4 regions of the Paenibacillus sp. FSL F4-0122 genome follow, and region 2 is predicted to be linked to each of the others. Evidence: riboswitches for the same ligand, from Rfam matches in the RefSeq annotation. Region 2 holds a riboswitch; each other region holds the start of a gene.

Region 1 (5,001 bases), 3.1 Mb from region 2:
GGAGTAAGAGGAATAACTGCAATGTTGTCCTCTTTAAGCTCAATCGATAACCCGTAGGCCATGCGCACAAGTGTATTTTTAGAAAGATCATAATAGAAGTTTCCGAGATATTTGTAATGATCCCAAAAGGTTGTGTGGATGATTAGACCGCCAGCTTTTGCCTCGCGCATTAAAGGTATGGCGTAATAATTTGTTACCAACTGTGCCCTCACACCCGCATTAAACATATTGTCCCAATGCGCTGTTGGAAGCTCCCAGAAAGACTTCTGCTCAATAAGTAAATCGTTGCCGCCCCATACATTGTTGACTAAAATATCAAGCCGCCCTTGCTCTGAAGCAATCTGGCGAATGACCGTCTCTGTCTCCTGATCTTTTGTATGATCACATCGTATGGCGCTGCCGGACCCTCCCTCCGCTTTTATTTCCCTAAGCACGTTATCAATGCTCCACTTGCTTTGCCCTGTGCCAGAGACCTCTGTCGTTCTGCCCGTAATATAAACGAATGCACCTTTCCTTGCCAGCTCCAATGCAATTCCTCTACCAGCACCTCTGCTGCCTCCGGTGACCAATGCTACTTTTCCTTTTAAAGACATGTTCTCAATCCTTTCTACATTTGTTTTTCTCTAAATGTTCTATATTTAATCCTTACCTTATATAAGTATAATTCTTTAATATGACATCAACTGACATATATAATATAATAATTAATTAAGAACTGACTAACATTTATTAGGAGGAGGAATGTTCCCTTAATGAGAGCCGATCGTTTGTTATCCATCTTACTTTTGCTGCAAAATCGTGGAAAGATGACGTCCCGTGAGCTAGCCCAGACCTTAGAAGTGTCTGAACGAACTGTGTTTAGAGATATGGAAGCCTTATGTACAGCAGGAATACCGATTCTTGCCGAACGGGGACGCGAAGGGGGCTGGATGCTCACAGAAGGATACCGAACCTCGTTAACGGGTATGAAGCCCTCAGAGATTGCTACTCTGCTGCTGTCCGCAGACTCCTCGATTTTAAAAGATCTGGGTATACAAAACGACTTTTCTTCTGCCGTACTCAAGCTGGAGGCTGCTTCGCCATCTAGGACGAATAATCCAGCCAGTTACCTAAGCCAGCGCATCCATATTGATGGTGCCAGCTGGCACCCTTCCGACGAGACCTATCCGTTCCTATCTATCCTGCAGGAAGCTGTTTGGGAAGATCGTAAAGTAAAGATCACTTACCCACGGAATGACGAGACGAAGGAACGTTTTATTGAACCTCTTGGGTTAGTCGCAAAACGTGGAGTGTGGTATGTAGTGGCACGAACCGAGGGTGATATGCGGACTTTTCGCGTGTCAAGATTAATACAAGCTGAAGCAACTAATGAATCATTTGTCAGACCTGAGACTTTTGATTTAAAAAGCTACTGGGAACAGTCGACTTTAGCTTTTAAAGCAGCTCTGCCAAAATATGTAGTGAAATTAAAGGTGAATGAGTCTATTCTTAAAGAATTACAACGTGAAAGATATGTAACTATAACTTTAGTAGAACCCTCTGCTAATACTGGGTGGATGAACGTAGAGGCCGAGTTTAATACTATAGAATCTGCCTGTCGTATCGTACTCTCTTTTTCTCCTTCAGTTATTGTTTTAGCTCCTACCGAACTAGTAGGGATGGTAAAGTCTGCTATTAAAACAATTTCCACAATATATGAGGAATTTTGACATGAATTCTAAATATCTACTACTTAAAGAAGATTTATGACACTTCTCTATAGACCAATGACCTATAAATCCCCTATAATAACACCATTACATAAAATTTAATAAGGGGGACATTTTACCAATGAGCTGGATGCACAAACTTCCGTTAAAACAAAGAATTGTTGCCGGATGTTACCTCGTTGCCGCACTGTTTGCAATTCCTGTCTTAGTTACGTTAATGATTCTAGGTCAATTTCTCGTAGGAATTATACTAGTAGTTGTTCTTGCAGGTCTGACTTTACCTGTTGCTCGCTTCGTGGAGAGAACGCTTACATCATCTTTTGATGATATTGCTAATGTATCTCACAGTATTTCGAAGGGGGATTTCACTAGCAGAGCGGACGAAAATGGTTCAATGGGTGACGTAAGCCGCTCCTTTAACACAATGATTGATAAGCTCAAGAAGATTCTGACCGATGCATCGCAGATCACCCGTCAAGTAATGGATGCAAGCCGCGGAATCGAAGATAAGAACCAGAACCTGAAAATTGTTATGGCACAAGTAGCCTCTTCTTCTACCGAGCTCGCTCTTGGTGCAAATGAAATATCTACGGATATCGCTGATATGACAGAATCCATTAAAGACATTGAGACCAAAGTATCCAATTATACGAACTCCACCAAAGAAATGAACAGACGTTCAATACATACCTTAGAACTTGTTGAGCAAGGGCGCCAATCCGTAGATACACAGGCTGAAGGCATGCGTAAAAACATAGAGGCTACACAAAAAGTGGCTGATACTATTGAAGCTCTCTCACAAAATGCCCGCGGGATTACGATGATCACCAAGACCATCACAGAGATCGCTGAGCAGACCAACCTGCTGTCACTCAATGCCTCCATCGAAGCTGCTCGTGCCGGAGAGCATGGTCGGGGTTTTGCCGTTGTCGCTCAAGAGGTTCGCAAGCTTGCTGAGGAATCTACGGCTTCCACAAAAGAAGTATTCGGTTTGGTCCGCAGCATTGAGTCAGATATTAAACAAGCCATCGATAATATCGCCATCAATGAAGAGGTTGTGCAGGTTCAGAATGAAATGATCACTCAATCTGCCCATATTTTCGCACAAATTGTACAAAGCGTGCAGTACATTACCGAGCAAATCTCTTCATTCTCTGCGGAGAGTGATCTTATGCTAGAAAGTGCCTTGAAAATTTCCAGTGCAATTGAGAATATCTCAGCAATCACCGAAGAAACCGCTGCAGGCACTGAAGAGGTATCGGCGGCTATGAATGAACAGATTAATGCCCTGCAGTCTGTTGCAGAAGAAACGGAAAAAATGACCCAGGCCGTATTTAATCTGCAAAAAACCATTCATATCTTTAAATTCTAGTTCAAAACTATCAACTGCCACCTAAGCTGAGTCTTAGGTGGCAGTTTTTTTCGCGAGACAAAACTTCATCTCTTGGACAAGACTTTCGTCAAATTTCGAGTTTTTTTAGCGGATTATGTTGACAAAAATTAATGAGGAATATATTGTAAAGGAAAATTATTCTTATCAACTATAAATTAATATTGGCAAAATCCTCGAAAGAGGATGACGCAAAACCATGGATCTACAGCCTCATTTTTTCGTTTGAGGCCATGATTGCCAGGTTGCAGAGGAACCAGGACGGCTGAACTATTGTTCAGTCTTAGCGGCGCCTTATGCCACCAACCTGTGCTTACTATAGAGCACAGGTTTTTACTTTTTGAGTATATTGATCTATCGTATCTATTCGGTAGATTAATAACTAATATATATCAAAAAACTTGTGAGGTGTTTCTTTTGAAGACAGTCGCAGATTACATGGCGGAAGCACTACGTAACCTAGGAGTCACCCATTCTTTTGGGATCATTGGCAAATCGATTTGTCCAATAGTTCTAAAGATGGTCGATTACGGTATTGAATTTATTCCCGGCAGACATGAAGCAAGCTCCGGATTCGAAGCAGCAGGGTATGCGCTGAAAACGGGTAACCTAGGCGTAGCATTTGGTACTTCTGGTCCTGGTGGAACTAACCTGCTCACAGCAGCAGCTCATGCGAAAGCTAACAACCTACCTGTCCTGTTTATTACTGGCCACCAATCCATTACAGAGCTTGGAATTCCTCAATGTCAGGACTCCACCTCTTTTCTGGCTGATTTAGCTGATATGTTCAGACCTGCCACCTTGTTCAGTAAATTGGTTGAACGTGGGGATCACTTTGGTACTATTTTTAATCATGCGATTTCTGTGGCCCTGGCCAAACGGGGTCCTGTTCATCTTTGTATTCCTTTTGATGTACAAACTGAAGTATTGGAAGAATGCAATATTGTAATCCCTGAAAGAGAGTCTCTAATTAGTCAAGCTAATATCGATAGAGTCATCGATGCTATTCAAGCTGCTAAGAATCCTTTGATTATTGCGGGTAAAGGAATTAACCGCTCCGGAGCACATAAAGAGCTTGTTCAACTCGCAGAAACTTTTAATATTCCTGTAGTAACATCTCCTGGTGGAAAAGGGGCTATAGTCTGGGATCACCCACTCTATCATGGTCCTATTGGCGTTGGCGGTTCGACCCACGGGGATGATTTATTGAATAAAAGCGATCTGTTTATAGTGCTTGGATCACGTTTAAGTGATATGACCATCTGTAATCTTAAACGGGAGAATCATCCAGCAACTTTAATTCAATTTGATATTGATCCAACCTTTGTCGGAAAAATCCTATTGTCCAAAACAATACCGGTCACTGGGGACCTGCGCGATAATTTGGTGCACTGCCTAAATCATATTGACCCAAGCACAATCACCAAACGTGAGGCTTTGGCCAATGCTGATTATTCAGAAGAGCTTCCAACCCTCAAGAATCTTTCACTGGCTTCAGTAATGAGCACTTTAAGTGATTTGATCCCTTATAATAATTCAATTTTCGTTGATGATGGAAGCCATGGATTCCACGCTGCAAAATGGTACAAGGTTAAGAAACCGGGCAGCTTTGTTTTTGATGCTTATTTTGCTTGCATGGGTAATTCGATCGGCATGGCTATTGGTGCAAAAGTTGCAGCTCCTGAAGAAACTGTCCTCTGCATTACAGGTGATGGTTGTTTCATGATGCTCGGCACTGAGATTAACACCGCTGTCTGCAAAGATATCCCTGTCATCTTTATCGTGGTCAATAATAAGCAACTAGATATGGCTCTTAAGGGTATGGAGAAAACCACAGGTCGTATCGATGGAACTCTATATGAAGTACCAATGGACGCCGTGAAATTCGCTGAATCTCTAGGT
Region 2 (5,001 bases):
TCTTGCGACCGTACTCCCCAGGCGGAGTGCTTACTGTGTTAACTTCGGCACCAAGGGTATCGAAACCCCTAACACCTAGCACTCATCGTTTACGGCGTGGACTACCAGGGTATCTAATCCTGTTTGCTCCCCACGCTTTCGCGCCTCAGCGTCAGTTACAGCCCAGAAAGTCGCCTTCGCCACTGGTGTTCCTCCACATATCTACGCATTTCACCGCTACACGTGGAATTCCACTTTCCTCTTCTGTACTCAAGCCACCCAGTTTCCAGTGCGACCTCAGGTTGAGCCCAAGGTTTAAACACCAGACTTAAATAGCCGCCTGCGCGCGCTTTACGCCCAATAATTCCGGACAACGCTTGCCCCCTACGTATTACCGCGGCTGCTGGCACGTAGTTAGCCGGGGCTTTCTTCTCAGGTACCGTCACTCCGGTAGCAGTTACTCTACCGGACGTTCTTCCCTGGCAACAGAGCTTTACGATCCGAAAACCTTCATCACTCACGCGGCGTTGCTCCGTCAGGCTTTCGCCCATTGCGGAAGATTCCCTACTGCTGCCTCCCGTAGGAGTCTGGGCCGTGTCTCAGTCCCAGTGTGGCCGTTCACCCTCTCAGGTCGGCTACGCATCGTCGCCTTGGTGGGCCGTTACCCCACCAACTAGCTAATGCGCCGCAGGCCCATCCCTCAGTGACAGATTGCTCCGTCTTTCATTCTTCTCTCAGGAGAAAAAAGAAATTATCCGGTATTAGCTACCGTTTCCGGTAGTTATCCCAGTCTGAAGGGCAGGTTGCCTACGTGTTACTCACCCGTCCGCCGCTAAGTTATTTTGAAAGCAAGCTTTCAAAATAACTCCGCTCGACTTGCATGTATTAGGCACGCCGCCAGCGTTCGTCCTGAGCCAGGATCAAACTCTCCAATTAGTATTGAAAAGAGCGATATGCTCATTTTGAAACATCTGACGAGAAAATTAATTCTCTAATTTTGGATATCACTTACGTGATTTCCTACTCACTCGTTGTTCAGTTTTCAAAGATCAAGTTCTCGTTGACGCCGTTTAATGTATCAGCAGCAACTCTTATAATATATCATGTTGTTTTCAGAAATGCAAGCTTTATTTTTCGAAGCTTTTTATCAGCCTCGTCTGTATCGCCTGTACGCTGTCTAACAACGCTTACCTATAATACCCCAACTATTAATAGAAAAGCAACCCCTAATATAAAAATAAACAACTAGCTTAATAATTAAGCTAGTTGTTTATTTAATAGAGTTATGTTTCTAGCGGCGAATTTAATAGTATTTTGCCGCAGTATATTTGCTTGAGGCTTTAATTAAATCGGTTTTCTTATCACTCTTTGCAAGTCCTGCATCCACTGTAGTATCAATGGTAACCCACTTCCCATTAAGCAATACTTCGTTCCAGGCATGATATTGCGTAACGTAGCTTGTATTCCCCATTACCAACTTAGCAGGAACATCTACACTCCGCAGCATTGCGGCAAAAAGAGAAGCGTAATCATAGCAAATCCCTTTTTTAGTAGTCAATGTCTTATCGATGCTTGGAATATAATCAGTAGTTACACTATTAGCAAGAGAGTAGTCATATTGTACATTCGCAACTACATAGTTATAGATCGCTTTAACTTTCTCTTCGTCTGTTGTTTTGCCTTGTACTAATTGTTTAGCTTTGACAATCGCTTTATCAGAAGAACTCCATTTCACATTCTGTACGGAGCCCAAATATACGGAATTCGAGTCACTCATGGTTACGTCTACTACTTCGGAATATAACGCTTTGTATTTATTACCGGTTGTGTTCTCCAGAACCGAAACCTTATAAGTCCCATTTCCTTGTTGCAAAGGGAAGTCCTCAGCTTGTCCAGAAGCATACAAGTTATAAGTATAGCTGCTGTTATCTTTGGTGATCATGAGTTTGATTCTTTTATCTTTCGGAATATCATAGTTAATACCAATAACACCTTGAGCCACTTTGGATGTAATCAACCAGCTGGCATCTGCACTTGCAGCTTGAGCTGTACTTACCGGAACTGAAGTCATTAGGACGAACAACGCCACCAGCATAAAATATACCTTTTTCACGGATAAAACTCCTTTCGGTAGCTGGCTGCCATCCTTTCGGAAAGGCCCTTTAGCTTTGCGTCCCTACCTTTCGATAGGTTTGCCGTTATCGTATAAGCTCTATCTGTTCTAGCTTTACTAGATATAATTGATAGAATCCATTTGAAACAAACAAAAAAAGCCTCTTCATTCGGTAGCTGGCTGCCATCCTTTCGGGAAAAGGCCCTTTAGCTTTGCGTCCCTACCTTTCGGAAGGTTTGCCGTTATCGTGTTTAGCTTTTATAGTATAATACTATCATATTTATAGTTGTGAACAAGACCTAATTTACTAGATTACCCATTATTTTATAAATATCTCCCGGTATTTGTGTTTTCTTGTCATTCACTATTCTCATTTTGTTAATTTAGCATGAACAATCAGCCGATGCGTTGGATTCACTAGCGGATCACATGTAATCAGAGTAAGAATCTTATCCTTGTCATTCCCGTCAAGAACGGAGACATCACTCGGATCTACAACAGAAATATCGTATACCTCATAGTTAAACACCTGATCACTAGTCTTTACCGTGATAACATCCCCCACAACAACCTCATTCAATCTGTTAAACAAACGACCCGTAGTTCTAGCCCGATGCGCCGCGATTGCAGCATTTCCGATCTCTCCAAGGGGTGCCGTTTCTTTCATATGGGCTGCAGCATGTTTCATATTAGCTTTTGTAGCCCCTTCTAATACAGGCAGCTTCAAATCAATCTTACCGATTTCAATTAGTGCGATTACTTTGCCACCGACCTCAATCTCCGGTTCAGGCTTTTCTGTCTCTTGGGGTTGGGACTGTGCCTGAGCATCCAGAACCGATTCCTCTGCTAACAGCTGAGTAACTTCAGCATACCTGCTCTTCAAATCTGGCTGGGGAGTACTATCGGCAGTGCTTAGTTCAGCCGTTTCTAATAACTTCTCCTGCTGCCTGTCGTTGTACCATTCGTTAGCTGTCGGATATAACATGATAAGTATCCCAGCCAGTATGAGTAGATAGGAGAATTTACGCAATGTTATTCACCTCCGTATATTGTTTCTATGGTTATATACAAATCAAGCAGAAACAGCTACTTGCCTTTAAGCATAGCAACTCCTTCTGCCTGAAATTAATGTTTAAAATACCCATTTACGACTTCCAAAGAAATTGATGATCACCGTGATAAAGGTAACCAGCACCTTGGAGATCAAGACTTGAATACCTAGTCTGTCTGTCAACAGATGCATTAGCAGCAGTGATATTCCGAGCACTACCAGATTCAGCACGATAAACTTGACCAGCTGCACGCGGTCGAAGCCTTCTTTATTCCCCCGGTTGCGATCACGAAAGGTTACTTTTTTATTCAAAATAAAGCTATTCGCCGTACCTGCACTATAGGAGATCACCTGCGCCAATGCGTATACCATCCCTAGTGAATTCAACAATGTGAAAATCACAAAATCAATAAGCGTATTGAGCAAACCTACGGCATTAAATTTAAGGAACTGTATGAATGCAGCACGCAAGTTCTTATCTGACATCATTGTGGTCCTTCCGGCGGTCCAGTTGTTCTTCGTTCTGGTAGCCTTTAGTCTCACTAACAATGTATAGCGGTCTATCTTTAGACTCGTCATAAATCCGTCCGATATACTCCCCAATCACACCTAACAGCATCAGAACGATACCGTTAAAGAGCAGATTGACGCCTACAATGGAAGCCCAGCCCGGAACCGTCCAGGAGGTGAAAAATATCTTTTGAAACAAGACGAAAAATAAATAGAGAAAGCTAGAGAATGAAAGGAAGAATCCAATATACGTAGCAATCTTAAGCGGCTTATGTGAAAAAGAGGTGATGCCATCTAACGCAAAACGAATCATTTTCTTCAGCGGATATTTGGTTTCTCCGGCAAAACGTTCTTCCCGTTCATATTCCACCATAGTCTGCTTGAAGCCAACCCAGCTCACCAAACCTCGGACATAGCGGTTCTTTTCTTTAAGTCCCCGCAGGACATCACATACCTTACGGTCAATAAGACGGAAATCGCCTGTATCCGTAGGAATATCCACACTTGTCATACTGCTGAGCAGGCGGTAAAAAAGCTTCGCGGTGACCTTTTTGAACATCGTTTCTCCGTGGCGCTTCAGGCGTTTCGCATATACAACGTCGTAGCCCTCTTTCCACTTCTCGATCATTTGCAAAATGACCTCCGGAGGATCCTGAAGATCAGCGTCAATAACAACAACCGCTTGACCTTCGGCATAGTCCATGCCAGCTGTAATCGCTACCTGATGTCCGAAATTACGCGAGAAGTCAATCAGCTTGACATGCTCGTCTCGTTCACAGATCTCCCGAATCATCTGGGCGGAACGATCACGACTGCCGTCATTGACGAAGACCAGCTCATAAGTATCGCCGCACTCGTCCATTACTTTTTTCAAACGTTCATAAGTATGGCTAATTACTTGCTCCTCATTGAACATGGGTACAATCACACTATATCTGGCTTTCACCTTTATTCCTCCTACAAGCTTTTTGGAGCGTTACATCCATCTACACTTCATAATAACGCTGCATGCATAAACTTATTTTATAGATTTTTATTAAATCCTAGAAAACCCAAGTAGGGAACCAACGCAGCATATCTTTCACGTAATCTCCACTGACCTGCATCCCTGACAGTACCGGGTAGAAAGCGATAAAGAGCAGCAAAGCAACGGCTACATAGACATACTGTACGTAACGGGCCTCAGGGAATTTACTATCCAGCAACTTCATTATATATACAATACCAAGAATCATAAATGGTACCATGGCAAAATAATGGTAAATAAATGTTTCTCTTGGGACAAGCATCCACGGAACATATTGCGAGAAGAAGGCGATCCAGATCATGTAGAGGTTCTTATCTTTAC
Region 3 (5,001 bases), 920 kb from region 2:
CAGCCTACAACGACTGACTTGGCATTGAGATCGGAAATATAGGCGTAGTCGCTCGTTACCGTAACCTGTGTGGTTTTCGTTTCCGTAACCCCTTCGCTTTTCACTTCATATACAATTTCGTAGTTGCCTTTTTGCGTTACATCAACGTTATTGGCTTTCAGAGAGACATCTGCAGTAATATCGTTTCCTAGATAGTTAGCCGCTTTTACATAGCTCATCGGATCAAAGGTTTGATTAAGCTTTAAAGTGAGCTGATCTTCAACAGACAAGGCTGGCTTAAAGGCTTTAACCTGTACGGGCTTCAGTGGGTTCAGCTTTTTATCATAACCGACGATCTTGTACGTATAGTTGATACTCGCATCTACATTCTGATCCACAAATTGGTCAGTCCCTGTAAAACCAACTAACACATTATTTCTATACACTTCATATCCTAAGAAATCTTGCTTAAGCTCTTTATCTATACTGAAACTTAACGTGTTCGTTCTAGCCGTGGTGTTAGGTGTGATATTAACCTTAATGGCCAGATTTTTATCCGCTATTCCAGTTCCCTCATAATTAATCACCGAGTTATTTAAATACCATAACTTTTGCGGTGCCGGATACTTGGCTACTTTCGCTTTTGTCTCAGGATTCACAGTGAAGCCATGTCTGGCAAAATAGCTGCTTAAATCTAATCCCAGTACTTCGGAGGAGAACTCCACCAAATACTGCTGCTTGGAATTGTCACCGTTGGGAAGGGTGACCTTCCGCTCCCGATATAGCTTGGTCAGCTCTGTCCAGTATCCCGGATGTGCCAGCTCCAGCTGCCAATAGGCTCCGAGTTGTGCAAATAAGCCCTGCTGATTCATAACCACTTTATTTTCTTCGAGGACATATTTATAGATATCTGATTCATACGGTATACGATTATCTATCGAATTCGCCGCGACAGACATAAACATAGACACCATATTATTAGTTACTTCGCCATATTCCCGTTCACCCATAGCCAAGCGATGCCCAATTTCGTGATTCAGTCCCCAGCCCGGATAAGCTTTGTTAAAATCACCTAACATGGTTCCTACTGTTCCAAGTTGGATCCCTGTATGATCTCCCGCTGCATACATCGCACCATAAGGCTGCATCAATCGAATATTCTCACGAATTAGCTTGGCATCATGAATCTCACTACTGCCATCCAAGCCATAGAAGGTAAAAATGCTTTTCATCCAGGTGTCATACCCAGTTACGGTATCCAGCGGGTTATTTCCTTGCGTAATAAATTTGTTGTACGCTTCAGTCGCAGTTCCTGTAAAAATAACATGATCGCTGGCCATTTCTACCACATCGATAAGTTTGCGATCTTGAACATTTGGATGAGCCGCTTTATCTTCGTCTAATCTTTGTTTGTATGTGGTTAAGAAGGTTCTGAATTGTTCTGGATCCGTGGTCTTGGTCATAAAAGGAATCTTTTCTAAACCTTCGAAGCGGATCAGTGGCGCCTTCCCTTGCTCCTCAGCTGTATAGGGATTTACGATATAAACGGTTCCGCCCTTAGTTACATCATGAGCATAAGCACTAGTCGTTGCAATTTCAGGTACAGTTATAGTGTTCTTGCCCGCACGCAATTGTACGCCCCTAGCCCAACTATTCCAAGCTCCCTCTTGTTGAGAAAAGATCAAAGAAGGCAACTTATCACCCGAAGCAGCATCCACATAAACATTGATGGTCTCGCCAGGCATTGCCGCAAGTCCTGTAGGCTGGTTGTTCGTGCCGAAGCCTATTCTCAGGTTTTGCTGAGCATGTTTTTTCATATCTCCACGCTGCTCCGCCTCTATGATGGTACCTTCGATTTGAACCTCGCCATTAACCAGCTTCTTAGCTAGTTCCAATGAATCTTTAAGGATTGGATAGAGCGGATGTACTTTTGTCGCTTCCTCCAATTCATTGATTTTTGCAACGTTATTATAAGCAGACACAACCGCACTCATCGTTCCATCTGTGAAAATACCATTTACAGCTTCGCTTACTTTATCTTCTGTATAAAATCTAAATTCAGCCGCAAAAGGTCTGTTAATATTAGCTTTTGTGAACTTAAATTTTAATCTTTTAAACTTCGTCGGTTCGAATTTAAATTCCAGAAAATCATTGGTACTAATCGCGGTTCCGCTAGATACAAGTTGGAAGGTCTCTCCTTTACTCGTCTCTGATGCATAGATTTCAAAAGCCTCTGGGAATCCTTTGCGGTTATCTCTAGCCAAAAAAGCCACTCTGTCCAGCACTTCCGCTTGCGCTAGTTCAAACACGACTTCATTCGTGAAGCTTGCATCATTGTTTTTGTTCGTTTCCCAATGCGTAGTGGGCTGGTCATCCAGCATATATTCAGGCTTCGTACCTGGGTAGCTTCCACCGTTCACCGTTACTTTTGATACGTTTGCATTTGGCATTCTATAAGCTTGGCTATAGGCATTTTCATAGGCTGTACCATACCCTTTTAGCTTCGAAACCTTGGCTGCCGTTGCATCTACCTGATGGTTCTCCAAAAGGATCTTTGCATTCTCTATCTCTTCTTTAAACTGCGTATACAGTGGATGTGCCTGCACTTCATTCTCTAAAGCTGTTAATTTCTCTGTCGTATTAAAGGCAGCACTAACTTGGCTCAAGGTATCATCTGTAAATAAATTTTTCATTTTAGCAGAGACACTATCCTCTTTATAAAAAGAAAACTCAGCCGCACTCGCCCAATCTTGGTTGGCTTTTTTGAAGACAAATTTAAATCTCTTAAAAGCCGTAGGTGCGAACTGAATCTCCACTACATCACCGGTTGAGCCTTTATATTCTCCAGAAGACACGAGTGTGAAATCGCCTGCATCTGTAGTGGAGCCATAGATATCAAATTCTTGAGCAAAACCTTTACCTTTAGCACCAGATTGCCTAGCGGCGTAGACCATTCTATTTAATTCAGTGGACTCATTGAAAACAAACACAACCTCATTCGTAAACGTTGAACTATTCGGTTTGCCAGTCTCCCAATGCGTGCTCATATCCCCATCCATAGCCTTAGCTATAGGTGAGCCTGAGTAGTTGCCACCGTTATTTGTGATGGTTTTAATATTTGCTGGATTCATTCTAAAAACCTCATTATAGGCATTTAGAACATCCTTGCCGTACAGCTCAAACGGAATAACCGAAGCGTTGCTTAATAAGTTGACCTTACTTTGCGCGACTGTTTTTGTTACATTTACCTTGCTTGCCTCACTTGCTAAAGCATAACCTGCCTCACTCGAAAAACTGGCCAACATGGCCGCCGATGTAGCGATCGCAATCATTTTCTTCATCTCTTCTTACCCCCAGATGTCATATGAATCTCTCCAGTGCCCAAAAATGGGCACAAAAAAAACTACCCCAAAAGAGTAGCTTGATTGCGTATAAAGTCGCCTAAAAATTAAGACTTAATTTTTATTAAACCTTAACAAGCATAAACGCCTTCGGCGTCCTTATAAGGACGGTAAGCGTTTAAGCGAGAAATATAAGATATTAAGTATAGGTGTATAACTTATACTTTCTTATATTTTAACAAAAAGCGTTACACACTCTTTGGCAGCTGGCTGACAATAGTTATGATAACCTTAGTCCCTATAGCTTTGCGTCCCTACATTTCCATAGGTTTGCCTATGAAGTTTCGAATACATTCAAAGAGTAACATAAGCCTAGATCTGATCGCATGATTAATTGGTATGAAATGAGTATAGGTAATTGCAATTAGTTTTTCTCATGTGATAGATATTATTTATCGACTATCCCGGAAGAGAATGGGATCCTTTAGGACTGGAGGTCTAATTAACTCCCCGATCCGAACAAACGCCGGAACCAATTCCACACATCGCCCGTGATGGGAATTAATCCGAAACCATGTTCGCCAACTGCGATTACACCATATGCCCATTGTCCGATAGCTATGGCACCCCCAGCGATCCTGCCTATCGCTATCGCACCAAACGCCGTATCCCCTATGGCGATGGCCCCCAACGCTTTTTCCGCGATTGCGATCGCTCCTACAGCCACTCCTGCAATCGCAATCGCTCCCACTGCGAAGCCAAGCCAGCTAAGTGCTATTGCTCCAATCGCTAACCACATTCCCAGTGATATTGCTCCTAAGGAAAGTACGCCCACGCTTATCGCACCTATGGAAATCAATCCGACAGCTACATCTCCAATAGCGATTAAACCAACAGCTGTCTTTACACGGGGTTTACTTCCATGACCATACTTTTGACCTGAGTATCGCCCTAAATTACTACGAATACTGATGACCGGAAATGAGGGAGAAGGCCATTGATAATCAATTTCTCGTCCATCAAAGCCCCTAGAATCCGCCCAGCGCGTTACAAATTGATGCCATTTCATATCCATCCCGTCCCCCTTTTCAAATTACCTAAATTATACAACCCCGGGGGTTGGCTGTACTCAGACTCTGACCTGAAATTCATCTCATCCTCTGGACCGATATATACTCATTAGGATTACTGTTTGGGAATAGGATCAGGCTTTCCAAATAAATATCCCTGAAACAACTGATAACCACTCTGCTTAAGCCATTCAAAGTCCTCTCTAAACTCCACACCTTCTGCTAAAGGAACAGATTGGATTTCTAAAGCCTTTTCTAAAAATTGTTTAGCTATTTTCTGTTTGTTCGGATCACTGGACACGCCTTGAACATATTTCATATCTAACTTCATGTAATGAGGTTTAAGCTCCAATAACATCTCGATTGTGCTGAAGCCTTCCCCAACATCATCTAAAGCGTATTCAAATCCCCGGTCCTTGTAATATGTCAAAATAGCTTTCAAATGAGCGAGATCATCCACTTTCTCCGTTTCAACAACTTCAAAGACAAAAAGAGAGGGATCGACACCTAATTGATTAGCCAATTCAACCGTTGATCTTAAGCAGAACTCTGGAGCGTAAATTGATGTAGGGATAAAATTAATAAACGTTTTTTTATTTAAGGGCGCAGCA
Region 4 (5,001 bases), 310 kb from region 2:
TGGATGTCGATAGCGACTTTACCGCTGCAGACTACGAGCCGTTTAACTTCACTTGGTTTCTGGCCAAGCAAAGATTCAGCTAATACAGGCTTGAATTGTCCTGAAGCCAGCTCGGTTCCGGCAGAAGTGCTGCGCGTATTCCGAATGAGACTTTTCGGCGTCATAATGACTAGCGGTCTAGCATCTTCCTGCCCGCATAACGCTGCTTGGCGCCGCAGCAGATGGAAATATTGCGAAGCGGTAGTCAGGTTAGCGACCGTCCAGTTCTCCTCAGCGGATAGCTGCAAGAACCGTTCCAGCCTACCGCTGGAGTGCTCAGGTCCCTGTCCTTCGTAGCCATGCGGCAGCATGATGACGAGATTGCTGCGCTGTGTCCATTTGGCGCGTCCAGCGGCAATGAACTGGTCAAAAATAACCTGACCCGCATTGGCGAAATCACCATACTGTGCTTCCCAGATTACGAAGGTTTCCGGTGCAAACACATTATAACCATATTCAAAGCCTAATACTGATGCCTCTGACAATGGACTGTTGTATACGCCAAAGGAGGCACGGGAATCGCTTAGCTGATGCAGCGGAGAGAATAAATCTCCTGTTTTACTGTCGTGCAGCACCAGATGGCGATGTGCGAAGGTTCCGCGCTGGGCATCTTGACCGCTCAGTCGGATGGGCGTTCCATTTTTCAGAATGGTAGCGAAGGCTAATGTTTCAGCCAGTGCCCAGTCGACCTTTTCACCCTCATTCAGTGCATCTTTACGACGTTGTAAAATGCGCTCCAGCTTCGGATAAACCTGGAATCCAGCAGGAACCGTCAACAGTTCACGATTGATCTCCTGCAGGCTGGAGATAGATACCGCTGTAGTGTTTGCCGCTGCGCGGTCTGTTTGTAGAGGAATGAAGGCTTTGGGTTCTTTTTTCTTATGATTGCCTTCCTTCATATTATCGTACGCACGCTGCAATACGCTTTCTGCTTCAGCATTCATCTTTTGTACGTCTTCGGCGGTAAGAACCTTTTCGTTTTTCAGTCTCTCTGCATAAACCTTGTAGACGGTTGGATGATTGCGAACCTTACCGTAGACAATAGGTTGTGTGGTTTCAGGATCATCCATTTCGTTGTGACCATGACGGCGGTAGCCGATGAGATCAATTACGAAATCTTTTTTGAATTGATGGCGGTATGCGCTAGCTAAACGTACAGCTGCTACGCAGGCCTCTGGGTCATCAGCGTTGACATGGACTATTGGGATTTCATACCCTTTGGCGATGTCACTCGCATAATGCGTAGAACGGGAATCTTCACTTTCAGTCGTAAAACCAATTCGGTTATTAACAATGATATGGATCGTCCCACCATTTTGATAACCTTGAAGTTTGCCGATATTAAGCGTTTCTGCAACAATGCCTTCACCTGGAAAAGCAGCATCGCCATGCATCAGCACCGCCATAGCTTTACTGGTATCAATCTTCGGCAGTCCTGCAGTGCTCCGATCTTCTTGTGCGGCACGAGTGAAACCTTCCACAACAGGATTGACGAATTCCAAGTGACTTGGGTTATTCGCTAGTGTTATTCTTGTGCGTACGGTTTCTCCTTCACGGACAGCACGGTCTGCACCGAGATGGTATTTCACATCACCTGTCCAACCATAGTTAATGCCTGTGGAGCCTTCGGAAGGGAAAAGCTCCTTGTTCGGAGAATGATGAAACTCTGAAAATATGATATCATAAGGTTTGCCCAAAATATGTGCAAGAACGTTGAGGCGGCCGCGATGCGCCATGCCCATCAAAATATGCTCCGCACCGTCATGTGCAGCAGCACGTACGATTTCATCTAACATCGGCACAAGAGCATCATTGCCTTCAAGACTGAAACGCTTCTGACCTACAAAAGTCTTGTGGAGGAAGGTTTCAAATTGCTCTACCTGAATCAGGCGGTTCAGGAGCTCTTTGCGTTCTGTATTATTTAGGGGTGCTGGTGAGCTGGTGGATTCTGCCTGTCTATTTAGCCATTGCAGTTCTTTTTCTTCATGCACATGCCCGAATTCATAGGCGATGGTCTTGGTGTATGCCTGACGCATACGTTGCACGGCATCCCATCCGGTATGCACATCATTCGGCGCATTTTCCCATATAAGCGTGGCAGGCAGTGCGATCAGGTCTTCGCGGGTCAGCCCATAGGTTTCAAGCTCAAGATATTTTGCCATGGGATTCTGATCGCGTACCAGCGGATCAATTTCAGCGGCCATATGGCCATATATACGAATATTGGCGATTAGCTTGGAAGCTCTTACTGCTTTTCTAAGCCATTCGGTGTCTCCCGAGATGCGCGGCTGAGGAGCCGGTTCGCTATCCGGAGTTAGGGGAGGAGGTCCCGAATTTGTAAAAAGCTCGCGATAATTATTTTCTACGGTGGAGGGATCTTTCACAAACTGTTCATATCTTTCTTGAATGTAGCCTAAATTGGGTCCGTAATACTTACTCCAAATGGATTCGTTATAGGGCTCTTTGGCTGCCATGAATACATCCTCCTTAACGGATGAACTCCATACGTGACATTTTGTGTCAACGCTTACTGGAGCTGTGATGATTGCGGTTTCATTTCTCATCTTATTGTGCTACTTTCGGCCACTGTAATCAATTCATTCTTTCGTCCAATACGTTCGCAAAATGGTATGGGTTAGCTTGTTCTAATGAAAAGAAGGGTGTTTCTTCTCATTACCCATTCTAAAGGCCTATTAAAATGATTCTATTATCCTTATTTTTAACTATTAGGTCAGTAAATATTTATTTTGCTAGTACAATTTATTTTATGTAACGGACGAGTATCGTGATAATCGGACAAGATCTTTGAAAAAAAATCTTTTATTTTTCGTTTTTAAAATAGAAAGTAACCAGGAATCGACACACTTTTCCGCTTTCTTTTTGTATAATGTTATTGCAGATAGTAATTTTATAGTTTTTTAAGTAGATCCTTTCGTGAAAAGGGTCCAGTAAAAGGTAAACTTGCCGAAAGGCAGGGGCACAAAGTCGCGGGTCTAAGGTAGAGATACTATGACAGCCGGATTGCCTGGGGACGTAAAATCTTAGGGGGAGATTTTTTGGAAAAGTCCAACCAGGGTAGCAACAGAGAACAGCAGTTTATTGATCTGGATCAAGAGTGGGTACATTTATTATTAGCAGCTAAGAAGGCTGGCATTAAGGCAGATGAAATCCGCCAGTTCTTTCATGAGAAAACTGTGCAGATCGTGCAGTAATACATTAGAGGGGTTACATATCGAAAAAGGGCACAGCGGTTCTTCGCTGTGCCCTTTTTCGATATGATTTAGTAGAAGAGAGGATCGTACCAGATTAGTAGGAAGTATTAATCCTTTTGATCGAGCTTCCATTTCTGATAGTCCAGAAATTCTTTGAATTCGCGTTTGCTAATGCCTGAGTCCATAGCTTCCTGCACCAATCGGAACCATTCCGAATCTAAATGTGATTCCTCTGCATCATTGGGTTCTCCATAGAGTAGGGCATGAATGGATACCTGAAGCGCGTCAGCGATTTTTTCGATAAACTGGATGGATGGATTGGATTGGATGTTTCTCTCCACGTTGCTAAGATACGACTTAGCCACATCTGCTCTGTCCGCAAGCTCAGATAGGGAGAAACCCTTGTCTAGGCGGAGCTGCTGGATACGTTGGCCCATATTCTGTGGCACTATGCTGACGCCCCTCCGTAATTTTTGTTATTAGTATAGCAAATATCAATAAATCGGACAAAGTTTATTGTAAAGAGAAGAGCAGCAATCTGCTTATCCGTGGCCGGATTCAGGATCTGCTGCTCATCGAGTATTTTATTAAATTACTTTATTGATCTTAGTAGTCTTTTTTCGCACCTTGTTTAGCTACGAAATCCCAAGTCAGTGTTAAGCTATCGCCTTGGAAAATATTTTGATCTTGGTTATTTTCCACAAATTCGAATTGGACGGAGAAGCTGTCGTTGGTACCGGCTTTAATACCGGATGCTTCGGTAAAGAGTTGATCCCAACCTGTATTTTTTACGAGATCCGGATGCTGACTTTTTAAAGCAGCAAGTGTAGTCTCATAAACTACATTTTCAGGAGAGACGATAGGTACTCCTTTATCATTATTTCTAAGGAATTTAACTTTAATGAACTCGGCTAAATCCAGGTAGTTATCTCCTTTAGCATCCGTGATTTGAGTCGATGTATTCAGAATAATAGATCCGATATCGAGCGAACCATCGTTTTTCAATTTGAAGGATTTAGTTACCGTATCACCTGGTTTCAGGTTAGGAATATTAACGATGACAGAAGGGTCGGAGTTCAGATCGAGCGTGCCCGCTGCGAATGTAGCTGTGCTTTGCGCAGTGTCGCTAAAGTATGCGAAGGTTCCTCCGCCGATTAATGATAAACCCAGTGCTGCAGATGCTACGCCAAGACCCAATGTTTTCTTGATACCCATAATAAAATTCCTCCTCAAATTTGTGTTTGAATTTTTTATAAAATTTATATATTGTATCTTCCGGTTCGTAAGCGGAAGTGGACAATCAACTTAGGGCTGTGTTTCTGTTGGGGGCGGTGAGGCTGGCAGTAGGGCAGCATTTTTCTTTTCTAATGCAGCTACAGCCTTCCAAGAGGTATACAGAGCATAGAGCAGAAGCATCAAGCCAGGCACGATCATGAGGACTACACTTCCAGCTTTGGAAACCGCGAAATTCATAGCGTAACCGACATAGGGTACAGTGACCCCGGTATACTGAGCTACAACATTCACAGAACTGGTAGGGTTCATGTCGGGCGCGTCGTTGTTATCGCCTTTAGTGCGATAAACAGCTTCACCAGTAGCGTTATTGACGGTCGCTTCTACAATTCGGTGAGTAATGAGCAGATTATCTTCATTCCTAAAGGTGATGACATCGCCTGGTTTGAAACGATTCATATCCCCTCCGGGTTTTAATGCGACAATTGAGCCTGTCTGAATTCCTGGTTCCATCGAT

What was found. A riboswitch is a leader RNA that binds a small molecule or an ion and turns the genes downstream of it on or off. The one in region 2 is predicted to bind cyclic di-GMP.
Region 1: linked by a shared signal. The riboswitch ahead of MHH49_RS20265 (thiamine pyrophosphate-binding protein) and the one ahead of MHH49_RS06665 (transglutaminase-like domain-containing protein) in region 2 are both predicted to bind cyclic di-GMP.
Region 3: linked by a shared signal. The riboswitch ahead of MHH49_RS10705 (NPCBM/NEW2 domain-containing protein) and the one ahead of MHH49_RS06665 (transglutaminase-like domain-containing protein) in region 2 are both predicted to bind cyclic di-GMP.
Region 4: linked by a shared signal. The riboswitch ahead of MHH49_RS08020 (anti-repressor SinI family protein) and the one ahead of MHH49_RS06665 (transglutaminase-like domain-containing protein) in region 2 are both predicted to bind cyclic di-GMP.

What each region holds. Positions count from the first base shown of each region.
Region 1 is NZ_JBBODI010000001.1:4,681,599-4,686,599, reverse strand. It holds gene MHH49_RS20280 (SDR family NAD(P)-dependent oxidoreductase) at 1-593, opposite strand, end outside; gene MHH49_RS20275 (helix-turn-helix transcriptional regulator) at 753-1,709, shown strand; gene MHH49_RS20270 (methyl-accepting chemotaxis protein) at 1,831-3,081, shown strand; cyclic di-GMP riboswitch class I at 3,256-3,352, shown strand; gene MHH49_RS20265 (thiamine pyrophosphate-binding protein) at 3,508-5,001, shown strand, end outside.
Region 2 is NZ_JBBODI010000001.1:1,575,566-1,580,566, forward strand. It holds rRNA gene MHH49_RS06660 (16S ribosomal RNA) at 1-915, opposite strand, end outside; gene MHH49_RS06665 (transglutaminase-like domain-containing protein) at 1,283-2,092, opposite strand; cyclic di-GMP riboswitch class I at 2,106-2,186, opposite strand; cyclic di-GMP riboswitch class I at 2,261-2,343, opposite strand; gene MHH49_RS06670 (class D sortase) at 2,463-3,122, opposite strand; gene MHH49_RS06675 (GtrA family protein) at 3,225-3,632, opposite strand; gene MHH49_RS06680 (glycosyltransferase family 2 protein) at 3,619-4,599, opposite strand; gene MHH49_RS06685 (phospholipid carrier-dependent glycosyltransferase) at 4,697-5,001, opposite strand, start outside.
Region 3 is NZ_JBBODI010000001.1:2,498,270-2,503,270, reverse strand. It holds gene MHH49_RS10705 (NPCBM/NEW2 domain-containing protein) at 1-3,320, opposite strand, end outside; cyclic di-GMP riboswitch class I at 3,579-3,665, opposite strand; gene MHH49_RS10700 (hypothetical protein) at 3,823-4,389, opposite strand; gene MHH49_RS10695 (EAL domain-containing protein) at 4,506-5,001, opposite strand, start outside.
Region 4 is NZ_JBBODI010000001.1:1,887,704-1,892,704, reverse strand. It holds gene MHH49_RS08025 (2-oxoglutarate dehydrogenase E1 component) at 1-2,513, opposite strand, end outside; cyclic di-GMP riboswitch class I at 2,984-3,068, shown strand; gene MHH49_RS08020 (anti-repressor SinI family protein) at 3,096-3,251, shown strand; gene MHH49_RS08015 (helix-turn-helix domain-containing protein) at 3,359-3,688, opposite strand; gene MHH49_RS08010 (TasA family protein) at 3,858-4,466, opposite strand; gene sipW (signal peptidase I SipW) at 4,557-5,001, opposite strand, start outside.